Regions from separate parts of the Kluyvera intermedia genome, predicted to be linked through region 1. Evidence: predicted binding sites of a transcription regulator. Region 1 holds the regulator's gene; each other region holds the start of a gene.

Region 1 (4,711 bases):
GTGCTTAACGCCCCATGGGACAGCGCGTCCGGCGACTCCATAATGTTCACCTCGCCGCCACTGCCCGCCTCATCATACTCCAGACGCTGCTGACAGCGTTGTAGGGCAATTTCGCACGACTCCAGATACTGTTGCGCCAGATTCGGCGTCAGCATGGTGTGCTCGCGCGCAAGCGTCGTCATCGCGTTGATATGCTCGACGATAAACTGACTGTGGGTGACCCACAGTTTCATGTCTTCCAGATAACGCGGGTTAAAGCCCGGCTCCTGCATGGCCTGATTAAGGGTGTTGAACAGCGTATTGTGGGCCTGGTTTACGCGCATGCGCTGATACGCAAGCTTAGGGGCCTGTGGGTCTGGGCTTAGGATCAGACGAATGGCTTCCTGATCGGCCTCCAGCGCTGCCTGGGCACTTTGTCGCAGTTGACCGCTTTGCCATTGTGGCCACAGCCAGAGCATACCGCCGAAGGCAATCAGGCAGCCGATGATGGTGTCGATAAAGCGGGCAACGATAAACTGTTCACCATTTAACGTGAGAATTTGTAGGGTATATACCGCCGTGACGGTAAAACCAACGGTGGCCCAACCATAGCTGCGGCGAATAATCAGGTAGCTGCTGAGTGTGATAACCAGCATCCCGGCAAGCGCTAGCCCTTGTGGTGCGTGGAAGTGCAGGGCGATGGCTGCAATCACCAGACCAGCAAGCGTACCTGCTGCCCGATGGAAAATTCGTACGCGGGTTGCGCCATAGCCGTTTTGCGTTACCAGCAGTACCGTCATCAGGATCCAATACGGTTTTGGCAGATGCAGCGCTGTGCCCATCAGGCTAGCGATACTCAGCATGACGCTTAGCCTGCCCGCGTTGCGCAGGGCGGGGGATTTTAGCGACAGGTAGCTCTTGATTGCCGGGAACAACGGCAGGCGACGTTCTTTATCCGCCATCAGGTCTCGCGGATACAGTGGGCGCTGGGCTCGTAACACTCTGGCGATTCGGCTGAAGTGCCAGGCGCAGAACTGGCCGACCGGATTATCAGGATGTTGGTCAGCGATTTTTTCCAGCGCGCCAATCTGCTTGTCCATGGTGAAACGGCTAGGGTAGCGGTGGTAGAGAATATCATCCGCCAGCACGCGCAAACGTGCGGCGACGGTCTGAGCGTTCCAGCGGATCACTGCTTCCGCGTGGCTACGCTCAACGAGCTTTTGCACCTCTTCCGGCTGGTGCAGGCTAACGGAGATATGCTCCTGTAAATCCAGCCCTACCTGAAAAGCGCGCAGCAGGCGTTTGTAATCGTTGTGCTGGTTCGCCGCCAGCATGTGCAGCTGCTGGTAGCATTGGGAGATTAAATCCACCACCTTTTGCTGACGGTTTAACAGCGGTGGCAGCGCAGTGCTGGGGTCAGTATGCTGAGTCAGCAGGCTGTACTTGGCTTCACAGTAGTCGGCGAGCTGGCGATAGAGCAGGCTCAGCGATTCGCGCAGCGGCTGTTCGCGCCACATCCAGAACCACCACCAGTTAAATAATCCGTACCACAGTGTGCCGAGCGCATAGAGCAGTAGCGGCTGCCAGATAGGCATATTGCCCGCAAGACTGAGGGTGAAAATAGCGGCAATCAGCGAGGCGGGTAGCAGTCGTCCATGTAACGCGCTGATTTCAGCTGTCACCCCAAGTAAAAGGGCGAGCACGGTCAGGATGAGCGGTAGCGGGACCTCTTTTGCCAGTAATAGCTGTACCGCCAGACTGCATCCGGCAAACAGGCAGCCGCCGATAGTCAGACGTTTGAAAAAACGTTTATGCGGGGTATCAAGACCGGCGATATTGCAGCAAGCGGGAACTAACGAGAACAGCAGGCCTTGTTGAAGATGGCCGAAGAGCAGGCCAATGGCGACCGGCAAACATAACACCAGCGTTTGCCGCAGTGCATAGTTGACTTCCGGGTGGTAAATCAGCCTGCGCCACATGAGGGGAAACAAAAACGGCATACTGCGTTAGCACTATGCCGTTTTGGCTGGATCAGCGGGTGCCGTAGACGACAATCGTTTTGCCGTGTGCGGAGATCAGATTTTGATCTTCCAGCATTTTCAGAATACGGCCCACGGTTTCGCGGGAACAACCAACGATCTGACCGATTTCCTGACGGGTGATTTTAATCTGCATACCGTCTGGGTGGGTCATTGCGTCCGGCTGTTTGGCCAGATTCAGCAGGGTCTGGGCGATACGTCCGGTCACGTCCAGGAATGCCAGGTTGCCGACTTTTTCAGAGGTAATCTGCAGACGACGTGCCATTTGCGAAGACAAACGCATCAGGATGTCTGGGTTTACCTGAATCAGCTGACGGAATTTTTTATAAGAGATTTCAGCAACTTCACAAGCGGTTTTTGCCCGTACCCATGCGCTGCGTTCCTGGCCTTCTTCGAACAGGCCTAACTCGCCGATAAAGTCACCCTGGTTGAGGTAAGAGAGGATCATCTCTTTGCCTTCTTCATCCTTGATGAGTACAGCCACTGAGCCTTTGACGATGTAATACAGCGTTTCAGCTTTTTCACCCTGGTGAATCAGCGTGCTCTTCGATGGGTACTTATGAATATGGCAATGAGACAAGAACCATTCGAGAGTCGGGTCTGTTTGCGGTTTGCCAAGCACCATGCGCGGTTATCCTCTGTTATAAGCTCTTCCCAGCGGCAAAAACATTGCAGCCACTGGTTGCAATAGTATCCTTCCCGTTACCTGGGAAGTCGGCTGTCGAATCGTGCCGCAGCCTGTAATGTGATGTCCTCTGCATACATGCAGTACGTTTATGTATTACCGTAGCATCCCGACTGTTTTAGCATAGCTTTCGGCGCGTGTCTCCTGGTGTCTCGCTTCAGCATGACGGCGATCGCCTTCCATTGCGAGAATTGTTATGTACGCGTAATCTGAGAAGAAAATTGCAACCTGGGAGTTAAATAATATGCAAGCGCGTGTGAAATGGATTGAAGGCTTAACCTTCCTCGGTGAGTCCGCTTCAGGCCACCAGATTTTGATGGACGGCAACTCGGGTGATAAAGCCCCAAGCCCGATGGAAGTGGTCCTGATGGCAGCCGGTGGCTGTAGTGCAATTGATGTGGTTTCCATTTTGCAAAAGGGTCGCAATGACGTCACTGATTGCGAAGTGAAACTGACTTCCGAACGTCGTGAAGAGGCGCCGCGCCTGTTCACACATATCAACCTGCACTTCATCGTGACGGGTAAGGATCTTAAAGATGCCGCGGTTGCTCGTGCGGTGTCCCTGTCTGCTGAGAAATACTGCTCGGTTGCGCTGATGCTCGAAAAAGCGGTGAATATCACCCACTCTTATGAAGTGATTGAAGGCTAATTGCATATGACACGTAGCCCGGCCAAGCGCAGCGCCGCCGGGAACGCTGTTAACGCCGTTTAGCTTCTTCCTTCCATCAAACGCTGCACCAGCGGCATCATGATGAGCTCCATCGCCAGCCCGAGCTTGCCGCCGGGAACCACCAGCGTATTCATGTGCGAAATAAACGATCCTTGCAGCATCGCCAGCAGCCACGGGTAATCGATGTTATCAAGATTACGGAAGTGAATGACCACAAAGCTCTCATCGAGCGATGGAATGCTTTTGGCGGCGAAAGGGTTTGAAGTATCGACCGTCGGGACGCGCTGGAAGTTGATATGTGTGCGGGAAAATTGCGGCGTAATGTAGTTGATGTAGTCCTCCATCGAACGCACCACCGAATCCATCACCGCTTCACGCGAGTGCCCGCGCTCGCTGGTGTCGCGGATCATTTTCTGGATCCACTCAAGGTTAACGATAGGCACCACGCCCACCAACAAATCCACATGGCGCGCGACATCATTTTGTGGCGTCACTACGCCGCCGTGTAGCCCTTCATAGAACAAGACATCGGTTGGCTCCTGCAAGGGTTGCCAGGGGGTGAACGTTCCCGGCACCTGATTCCACGGCACGGCTTCATCGTAAGTGTGTAAATACTTGCGCGACTGGCCGCTACCGTTAACACCATAGTCGCGGAAAGTTTGTTCCAGCAGGCCAAAGTCGTTGGCGTCTGGGCCGAAATAGCTGATATGCCGACCGGCATCGCGTGCCTTACGGATTGCCATGTCCATTTCCGGACGGGTATAACGGTGGAAGCTGTCACCTTCAACTTCTGCGGCACGCAGGTTAAGTTGACCAAAAATTTTTCGGAATGCCAGGCTGGTGGTGGTGGTTCCTGCACCGCTGGAGCCGGTCACGGCAATAACTGGGTGTTTGGCAGACATGCGAATAACTCCTGAACAGACTACAGGAAGCCAATTAGCCTCCTGCAATAAGTATAGTTAACCGCGAAATTGGTTACGGGGCATGATGTTGACGGTCTCGTGAAGTTCAGACCAGACCAGCACCGCTTCGCCTGTTTGTAACTGGTGTTTGACGTCGGCGACCTTTTGCGCAAGTGAACGTTCATATTCACCATAATCAGTGCCTTCGCGCAAGACAAAGCTTTCAATCAATCTATCCAGCGTGTCCGGGTCGAGGTCCTGCCAGGGGATCATCATGCCTTCACTCCTAACCAGGTCATCAGCCAGGCGGGGATGCGTTTTTCCAGCCACATTTCCGGGTGGCGGAGGGTGCCACCGATAAATCCGACGTGGCCGCCGTGTTCGGTTAGCTGATACTCAACGTTATCCGGCAGTTCTTCCTGTGCGGGAATAGAGT
Region 2 (4,711 bases), 1.0 Mb from region 1:
TCGAAGGTGTGGAAACGCGCGCCCAGTTGCTTGACTCGGATGGCTTGTTACGCCAGTCTTCGGATCCTTACATTCTGGTACGCGAAGCTTACTTCCAGCAACATGACTTTATTGCTAACGGCGGCAAGCTGAAACCGGAAGAGAACCCGAACGCGCAGGCGATTGAAGGCGATCTGAAGGATATTGATTCGGAGTAACGAATCTGCGGCAATAAAAAAGGGTGAACATCATGTTCACCCTTTTTTGTATTGGCAGACTATCAGAAGCGATAGTTGAAGTTAGTCCCGAACAGCCAGGCTTTACCTGTTGATTTGAAGGTGTAATTACCTTCCTGAATGGTGACGTTTTGCCCATGCATATAGGAAGCACCTACGTCGATAGACGCATCTTCGTTAAACGCATAGGTGGTACCGGCGCTCAGCCAGAAACGGTCCTGGTCCGGAATGGAGATAGAGCGGTTGTCAGCTGGAACCGGGCTATCATCGAACGCAATACCGGTACGGAAGGTCCAGTTTTTATCGTGATAATAGGTGGTACCCAGTGCGATGCGATAAGCATCTTTGAAGCCTTCTTCCTTATAGAACAGTTGCTGACCGTTTGAACCGGTCGCTTTCAGCTCCTGGAACTGACTCCAGCTGGTGTAGGCGATACTGTAGTGGATAGCCCACTGTGGATCGACTTTGTTATAACCGGAAATTTCCCACATTTCAGGCAGATTCAGCGTCAAAGAACCTGGGACGGTGGCACCGCCGGTGCCGACTGGCAGGCCGCTAATCCCCGCAGAGCCGAGCAGCTGGTTGCCAAGGTTGGTAATGGAACTCTTATAATCGCCATCAAAGTCAATTTTGACTTCTGAACGGTAGGTCAGACCCCAACGGTTATTTTTATCCAGCTCGTACAAAATCCCGGCGTTCCAGCCATAACCCCATTCGTCACCCTTCAGGTGAGCAATCTGTGAGTCCGGGCCAGTAATGCCGACTGCCGAGCCATAGCCTGGTGGCACGAGAGCGCTTGCTTCACCCGCATAGCGTTCGATTTTAGCTTTCGCGTAGACCGCATCAAAACCCAGACCGAAGCTCCAGTTGCTGCTTAGACGATATGCACCGCTCAGGTTAAGGTTGACCGTTTGCAGGTCGGTTTTGCCGCCGTACATCCCGGCCGCATAGCTATTGTTAAATTCAGTCGCCAGGCCATAGTTAGAGGTGACGGATGCACCCCAACCGAACTGATCGTTAATGGGTGCGACAAAGTGTGCGTTAGGTACCCATGCAGTCGGCGCGATGTTGTCGGCGTTAGTGCTGTTACCTGATAACGGAGACTTACCTGAAATATTCACATCGGGGTCGATGTAAACCGCACCGGCAGAAAACGTTGGGCGGTCGAACATCATAATCAGCGCCGGGTTACGGCTGGCATTACCCGCATCATCTGCGATAGCACCTTCACCTGAATAGGCGCGGCCCAGGCCAGAGGATGAGAATTCATTAAGCTGGAAACCTGCTGACCAGGCTTGGGTTGAAACAAGTGCCACTGCAACAGCAAGAGCAGACTTCGTGAAACGGGTTTTTTGGCTCATGACCATAACCTCATTGAGTTATTTTTATACAAACAATGTTACATGTAGTAACAGAAGCGCGAAGTGTAGGGGCTGGACTACAACTTAGAAATCAGACCAGTGACGAGAGTATAGGTCTGACCAGATGGTATGTTGCAATATTGTTTATTAATATTTTCAAAGATGTTGTTTGAAACGAGATCTGGTTGGCAAAAATGCGGGTATGGTCATAGGTAACCCACCCCTAAAATTGTTTTAGATCATTTTTAATTGTGATTTCGGTCACTTAACGGCTTTCGCACCATTAACGACTGGAGAGGGGCCGCGGGCGGGCGTAAAATAGGCACATAGTTTATCTGGCACCTTAGGTGCACAAAACAGAGGAAATCTGCAATGAGTAAATGTAGTGCTGATGAAACCCCAGTTTGCTGCTGCATGGATGTGGGTACCATTATGGATAATACCGATACCACCGCATCTTACAGCCGCGTATTTGCTAATCGTGCAGACGCTGAAGCGACTCTCGCTGCGCTGAGCGAAAAAGCGCGTGAAGTCGAATCTGAACCGTGCAAAATTACCTCTACTTTTAAAGAAGTGGACGGTGGCGTGCAGCTGGATATCGATTTCGTCTTTGCTTGTGAAGCTGAAACGCTGATCTTCCAGCTCGGTCTGCGTTAATCGCCTGACGGCGAGCCATCTTTACCAACGCCCCTGTTGCTTTTGCCACTGGGGCGTTTTCTTTTGTTCTCAATGTGTTTTAGCTCCCAATTTTCCTTCTCTTTGATTGGCTAAGTGTAAAAAATTAGTTAAGAATGTTATCAGGTCAGACCACTTGGTCGATTTTGATAACAGGGGAGAGTTATGAGTCAGGCGCTACCGCTAATCACCCGCCAGGGCGATCGCATTGCTATTGTGAGTGGGTTACGCACCCCGTTTGCCCGTCAGGCGACCGCTTTTCATGGTGTACCCGCCGTGGATCTCGGCAAAATGGTGGTGGGCGAAATGCTGGCGCGCAGCGAAATTTCCCCAGACGTGATTGAGCAACTGGTCTTTGGTCAGGTGGTACAAATGCCAGCTGCGCCCAATATTGCCCGCGAGATTGTGCTCGGTACCGGCATGAATGTGCATACCGATGCTTATAGTGTCAGCCGTGCCTGCGCAACCAGTTTTCAGGCGGTGGCAAACGTGGCCGAAAGTTTAATGGCTGGGACGATTCGCGCAGGTATTGCTGGGGGGGCTGATTCATCTTCCGTTCTGCCGATTGGTGTCAGTAAAACGCTAGCGCGCACGCTGGTAGATGCCAATAAAGCCCGTACCCTGGGGCAAAAGCTCAAGCTATTCTCCCGCCTGCGTCTTCGCGATCTCATGCCCGTCCCTCCTGCGGTTGCTGAGTACTCAACCGGTCTTCGGATGGGGGATACCGCGGAACAGATGGCGAAAACATATGGTATTACCCGCGAACAACAAGATGCGCTAGCCAACCGCTCGCACCAATTAGCGGCACAGGCCTGGGCTGCGGGGAAACTCAGTGATGAAGTAATGACGGCCTACACACCGCCGTTCAAAACCCCACTTGAACAAGATAACAATATTCGCGGCAACTCAACGCTTGCTGACTACGCTAAGCTGCGTCCTGCTTTTGACCGCCAGCATGGCACGGTGACGGCAGCCAACAGCACGCCATTAACCGATGGTGCAGCGGCGGTTATCCTGATGACCGAATCGCGTGCCAAAGAGCTGGGACTGATACCGTTAGGTTATCTGCGCAGCTACGCATTTACCGCCATTGATGTCTGGCAAGACATGCTGCTGGGGCCGGCCTGGTCAACTCCGCTGGCGCTGGAACGTGCCGGATTGAGTTTTGCCGATCTGACGCTTATTGATATGCACGAAGCTTTTGCCGCGCAAACCCTCGCCAATATTCAATGCCTGGCGAGTGAGAAATTTGCCCGCGAGGTCCTGGGGCGTAGTCATGCCACTGGCGTGGTAGATGAAAGTAAATTTAACGTGCTGGGTGGCTCAATTGCCTATGGGCACCCATTTGCAGCAACCGGTGCGCGCATGATCACTCAAACGCTCAATGAATTACGTCGTCGTGGCGGCGGCTTTGGGCTAGTGACCGCCTGTGCGGCAGGTGGACTGGGTGCGGCGATGGTTCTGGAGGCTGAATAATGGACATGAAATCTGCATTTACGCTCACCGTCCGTCCGGATAACGTCGCGGTGGTTACCATTGATGTACCCGATGAGAAGATGAATACCCTGAAGGCGGAGTTTGGCGGTCAGGTTCGCGCTATCCTCAAACAAATCAGGGAAAACAAAACGCTACAAGGCGTGGTGATTATTTCTGCCAAATCCGACAACTTTATTGCCGGGGCGGATATCAATATGATTGGCCGCTGTCAAACGGCTCAGGAGGCCGAAGCCCTGGCCCGTCAGGGTCAGCAGGTCATGGCTGAGCTTCACAGCTTGTCGATTCCGGTTGTCGCCGCCATTCATGGTGCTTGTCTCGGCGGTGGGCTTGAGCTGGCTTTGGCATGCCATGCGCGTATTTGTTCTGATGATGGTCGTACAGTGTTGGGTTTGCCGGAGGTGCAGCTCGGTCTGCTGCCTGGCTCAGGTGGTACCCAACGCTTGCCGCGATTGGTTGGCGTCAGTACGGCGCTGGATATGATCCTCACTGGTAAGCAGTTGCGTGCCCGACAGGCGCTCAAAACCGGTCTGGTTGATGAGGTGGTTCCGCAGTCGATATTACTGGAGGCAGCCGCCGAACTGGCGCGAAAACCTCGGCACGAAAACCGCCGTTTACCGGTACGTGAACGTATTCTTGCCGGACCACTGGGGCGCCGTTTGCTGTTCAGCATGGCGACTAAGAAGACCGCGCAGAAAACTCAGGGCAATTACCCGGCAACGGATAAAATTCTCCAGGTGATTGAAACCGGTCTGGCTCAGGGCTCCAGTAGCGGCTATGAAGCCGAAGCGCGCGCTTTTGGTGAGCTGGCCATGACGCCGCAGTCACAAGCGCTGCGCAACATTTTCTTTGCCAGCACCGATATCAAAAAAGATCCGGGGGCGAGCGTGGAAGCCGGGCCGCTGCGTTCGGTCGGTATTCTGGGTGGCGGCCTGATGGGTGGCGGCATTGCTTACGTCACGGCGG
Region 3 (4,711 bases), 1.5 Mb from region 1:
TACGTTCGGCCAGCGTCGCATCCGCCACCATCGGAATATCGTGATAACTCACCACTGCACGTGATTCTGCGCATGACACCAGTTCTACACCGATGTGCAGGCGACGCAGAATATCGATAGTGACAATCGCTTCCCCTTCTTCAAAGCCAGGGGCGAGCAAAACTGCAACCTGTTTCATTTTAACTCCTGTCAATTCATATCAATATCGCCCCCCCATCAATCTGGGTCGGACGTTATGTACCCTTAATTACCGCGAACATAATCCTCTTACCGGCTTTAATCCAAAATGATCCAAAACAATTTTACCGTCATTCCGATATTAACTATGCAGCCTTAAAATATGACATATAGCCAAGAATTATTGTTCTCGATGCTATATTCATAACAAACAATACTTATTACGCCTAATACACGTTTCATTTTTACAGAAAATATCAGATGCGGATCACACTTTATCGAGCAATAGTGAAACATCGCTTCAACTGTTAACAACGCCTTACGACTAAGATGCATTAAATTTATATGCTATATATTTCAATGCGTTATATAGTTACCCTATATTCAAATTCGTCGACCATCATTTCTGTTGTAACGAAACGTAAAAAGCCCACTATGAGAGTTTTCTTATATGCGCTCTAAGCGTATTATTTTTCTATGCTGGAAATTAATTATATTCCCCAGCCATATGTAAGGACTACGTGTAATAGGTAGTCACACTCTAACGCGTAAATAGTGCATGGTTAGCGGCTATTTCGAACTGTGCGGTGTCACGCGTATCGTTCCGACCTGGTAATAAGGATATTCACATGGCAGTTTCAGGAATGGCTCAAAAACTTAATGCCCAGATGAATCTTGAATTTTATGCATCTAATCATTATTTGCGTTTGAGCGAGTGGTGTTCTGAACATCGACTCAATGGTACCGCAACATTTCTTCGTTCACGGGCTCAGTCGAGCGTCACGCAAATGATGCGCGTATTTGACTATATGAAGAAATCGGGCGCTTATCCGGTGGTGAAGGCCTTTGAAGCCCAGGAAGAGGGATGCGTAACCCTCGAAGATCTTTTCCTTCAAACCATTGAAGACCATGCACAACGCTCTTCCACGCTGTCACAACTGACTCAAGAAGCGAAAGTGCTTCAAGACGATAGCACCTTGAGTTTCCTGAACACGCTTGAAGAAGAACAGGAACAGGATGGTATCTTGCTGAAGACCATTCTGGATGAGATTCGCAGCGCGCGCAAAGCAGGTTTGTGTATTCAGCAAACCGATCAGCATCTGCTCAATATTGTGTCGCACCAAAAACACTAATGCTGTCACAAGGGCGGTAACGCCGCCCTTGCCTTCCTGGGTTCAGGATAAAACCTGGCTCTCTGGCTGTAATTAATGCGCGGTGTCCTGCGGCGTAAATTTCAGCTCAATCAAAGCAACCGCTTTCTGAATCGCCCGCTGAGTCACCGGGTCGGCACCTGCTGGATGGGTGGTAAAATCGATGGATTTTAGCTGTGATGCCATCTTATCGCGCACTTCAACCGGAGCGATAATGTCGATGACATCAAGAATCTGTTTGATCACCAGTTGACAGGCCACCACATCGGAAACCAGTTCATCGTTAGGGGTAAGGTTCTGAGACATTTTTTGCTCCTATTTTGCGGAGCGTAATAGTAACCTACTTTCGCCGAAGATAAAAAAACCTGCCGTGGCAGGTTTTTTTTATCAGAACATAGCGCCTGGCGGTACGTCTTTGAAAGTTTTGCAGTAGTTCTCAAACATGCTTTTTAGGATTTTACGAATGCGCTGCTTCATGGTGTTCTTCCCGTTTCTTGTTATGCAGATGTTATTGTCTTTGCGTACATAATATGACCTACATCACAAAAATCAATCGTTTTGGGATGTGAATCACACAGTATTTATCAGTTTCGTTAAAATCATATAAAAATAGTTATAGAAATCTTCAACTTACTACACCTACAAATCTTATAAAAATTACGTATTTTTTTGATAGGGTAAAAAAATGAGTGAACCTCTCCAGAACCAGGCAAGTCGCGGGGTATCCCCTGCCGCCCTACTGGTGGCCGGTGCGTTCTTTATGGAGTTCCTTGATGGGACGGTGATAGCCACCGCCTTGCCAGATATGGCGAAAACCTTTGGCGTTGAAGCCGTTGACCTGAACATCGGCATCAGCGCATATCTTATCACCCTCGCAGTACTGATCCCCGCCAGTGGCTGGATAGCCGACCGCTTCGGCGCGCGAACCATTTTTAGCCTGGCGCTGGCTATCTTTACCGTTGCCTCCGTATTTTGTGGCCTGGCCACCAGCGCCCATGAATTCGTAGCTATGCGAATATTCCAGGGCGTTGGTGGCGCGTTGATGGTGCCGGTTGGGCGTCTTGCCGTCCTGCGCACCACGCCAAAGCATCTGCTCATCACCGCGATTGCGACCCTGACCTGGCCGGCACTTATCGCCCCCATTATCGGGCCTCCGCTGGGCGGCTTTATTACCACCGTGGCCGATTGGCGTTGGATCTTCTTTATTAACGTCCCGCTGGGCATTATCGCCATTATTCTGGCGCTGCGGATTATCCCTAATATCCGCGACGACGAGCGGCGTCCTTTCGACCTGCCTGGTTTCCTGGCGACCTCGATATCGATGGTCAGTCTGGTGTATGCCATGGAATTGCTGGGTGCCGAGAAAATGAACGGTGGACTGGTAGCTTTCCTGCTTATCATTGGTGCGTTCACCTTCTACTACGCGCTGCGTCATTTTCGTGCCACACAATGGCCCATGATTCGTCTGGACGCACTGAAGGTTCCGACCTTCAAAGTCACGATGTATGGAGGATCGCTTTTCCGCGCCTCTATCAGCGCCGTTCCGTTCCTGCTACCGCTGCTTTTCCAGGTCGGTTTCGGCATGGACCCTTTCCACTCTGGTCTGCTGGTGCTGGCGGTATTCGTCGGTAACCTGACGATAAAACCCGCCACCACCCCGCTTATCCGTTGGCTCGGCTTCCGACGTCTGTTGTTAGTAAACGGTGTGCTGAACGTGCTGGCGCTGGTTGCCTGCGCCTTCCTGACGCCCCAGACGCCCGTATGGATGATTATGCTGGTGCTTTATCTTGGTGGCGTATTCCGCTCGATACAGTTCACCGGGGTCAGTACGCTGGCGTTCGCAGACGTCCCGTCGCCACAGATGAGCTACGCCAATACCTTATTCAGTACCGCCAGCCAATTAGCCATTGGGCTGGGTATCACGTTAGGGGCGATTGGTATCCGCATTGGTGAGAAGATCAGTACCGTGTTGGATTTAGGCGCGGTGCCGGGCATCAGTTTCCGTCTTGCCTTTATCTTTATTGCCCTGATTTGTCTGGTGGGGATGTTCGATACGCTGCATCTGACGCGAGATGCCGGTAGTGCAGTGTCGAAGAAGGTAAAAGCATAAACCCTATACGTAAAAAAACCCACGTATGCGTGGGTTTTCGTTGACTGCCTGCGGCCTGCGACTTACGCCAGAATCTCGCGAACAAAGGCTTCAATCTCTTTGTTCTGGCAGTTTTCAAAGAAGCATTCTTGGAAACGCTTGCCAGAAACGGCGGTTTTCACCAGTTCCGGGTCGATAGCGCGCAGCGTATCCAGATAGTTTTCTTTCACTACTGCCGCTTTCACCTGGTTCAGGATACCCGCGTTACGGACCTGCGGCTCTTTACGCTCTGGCGGATAACCTTCGCCGTTACGTCCGGTAAATGCTTTTTCGAACATGTAGCGTACATTCAGCTCAGCGCCCCAACCGTAGCCTTTTGCGAAGGCCAGAGACAGTGCGTTACCGTTGTTGATCTGCGCAAACAGGAAGGCATCAGCAGGATCCAGGCAGTAGCCGCACACCACGCCAGGGTGAATATTCAGAGACATCAATGCGCCCTGACCGGTGCCACAACCGGTGACTACGAAGTCGACCGCTTTAGCGTTCAGCAGGATGCTGGCCATGATACCCAGGTGGATGTAGGTCAGGTGATGATCGTTTTCATCAGACATGCCCACGTTATAGACCGGGAAGCCTTTTTCATCGGCCACGGCTTTTAACTCATGATGAATTGTCGCGTTTTTGCTGGCCTGGCTATTTTCCATCATCAGTGCAATTTTCATTCTTTCCTCTCCTGAAAGCTACGCGGGCTCGCCCGCAGTCGTTCGATTACATTGTAGTAACCTTACTATCAGACAAACACACTTTCAAATTTTATGAAAAAACGTTTTGATTTTTACTAATGCGGTCACACTTTTGTTGTTCGCAGGATTTAAAATAACATTACATAACCCTTGATATTTTTACTGTCCATCGGTCAACCACTCGATTAGACTGAAAACGGACTGGAAGAGTCCTTGCTTTTTGTACGCTATTAAATGGATTGAATAGTTTTCGCAAAGGAACTGACTTGTGACACAGGACTGCCGACGTTTTCGACACGGGCTGGGTCTCCTTGTTCTACTGACCCTGATACTCGTATGTACAACTTATGCTTTCGCCGCACCGCCACAAAAAAACAAAACCGCGTCGACTATCCCCGTGTGGATACTAGATGCCGACAGCTTTGAATTCTGGCGTGATGGCAACGGGCAATACCATGGCTTCTATCCCGAGCTTCTGCACGCACTTAATTCACGCTATGGCTATAACCTAGCGCTTCAGCCCATTGATGGCACCACCTTCGATCAGCGAT

Evidence for each region. The regulator CRP, encoded in region 1, controls carbon source genes, mostly activating them, when cyclic AMP is high. The targets are predictions, from matches to a motif close to ATGTGANNNNNNTCACAT.
Region 2: U0026_RS07310 (YfcZ/YiiS family protein) is a predicted target of CRP. The motif match lies at 1,826-1,843, and genes of this name have one in related genera.
Region 3: azuC (stress response protein AzuC) is a predicted target of CRP. The motif match lies at 1,857-1,874, and genes of this name have one in related genera.

The regions. Positions count from the first base shown of each region.
Region 1 is NZ_CP139986.1:469,570-474,280, forward strand. It holds gene U0026_RS02120 (YccS/YhfK family putative transporter) at 1-1,958, opposite strand, end outside; gene crp (cAMP-activated global transcriptional regulator CRP) at 2,011-2,643, opposite strand; gene U0026_RS02130 (OsmC family protein) at 2,948-3,352, shown strand; gene U0026_RS02135 (phosphoribulokinase) at 3,412-4,275, opposite strand; gene U0026_RS02140 (YheU family protein) at 4,333-4,551, opposite strand; gene U0026_RS02145 (hydrolase) at 4,548-4,711, opposite strand, start outside.
Region 2 is NZ_CP139986.1:1,507,852-1,512,562, forward strand. It holds gene mlaA (phospholipid-binding lipoprotein MlaA) at 1-197, shown strand, start outside; gene fadL (long-chain fatty acid transporter FadL) at 260-1,576, opposite strand; gene U0026_RS07310 (YfcZ/YiiS family protein) at 1,949-2,233, shown strand; gene fadI (acetyl-CoA C-acyltransferase FadI) at 2,417-3,727, shown strand; gene fadJ (fatty acid oxidation complex subunit alpha FadJ) at 3,727-4,711, shown strand, end outside.
Region 3 is NZ_CP139986.1:1,974,371-1,979,081, reverse strand. It holds gene U0026_RS09530 (DJ-1/PfpI family protein) at 1-178, opposite strand, end outside; gene U0026_RS09525 (non-heme ferritin-like protein) at 807-1,310, shown strand; gene U0026_RS09520 (DUF2766 family protein) at 1,383-1,634, opposite strand; gene azuC (stress response protein AzuC) at 1,716-1,805, opposite strand; gene U0026_RS09510 (MFS transporter) at 2,014-3,438, shown strand; gene U0026_RS09505 (RpiB/LacA/LacB family sugar-phosphate isomerase) at 3,501-4,139, opposite strand; gene U0026_RS09500 (HD domain-containing phosphohydrolase) at 4,558-4,711, shown strand, end outside.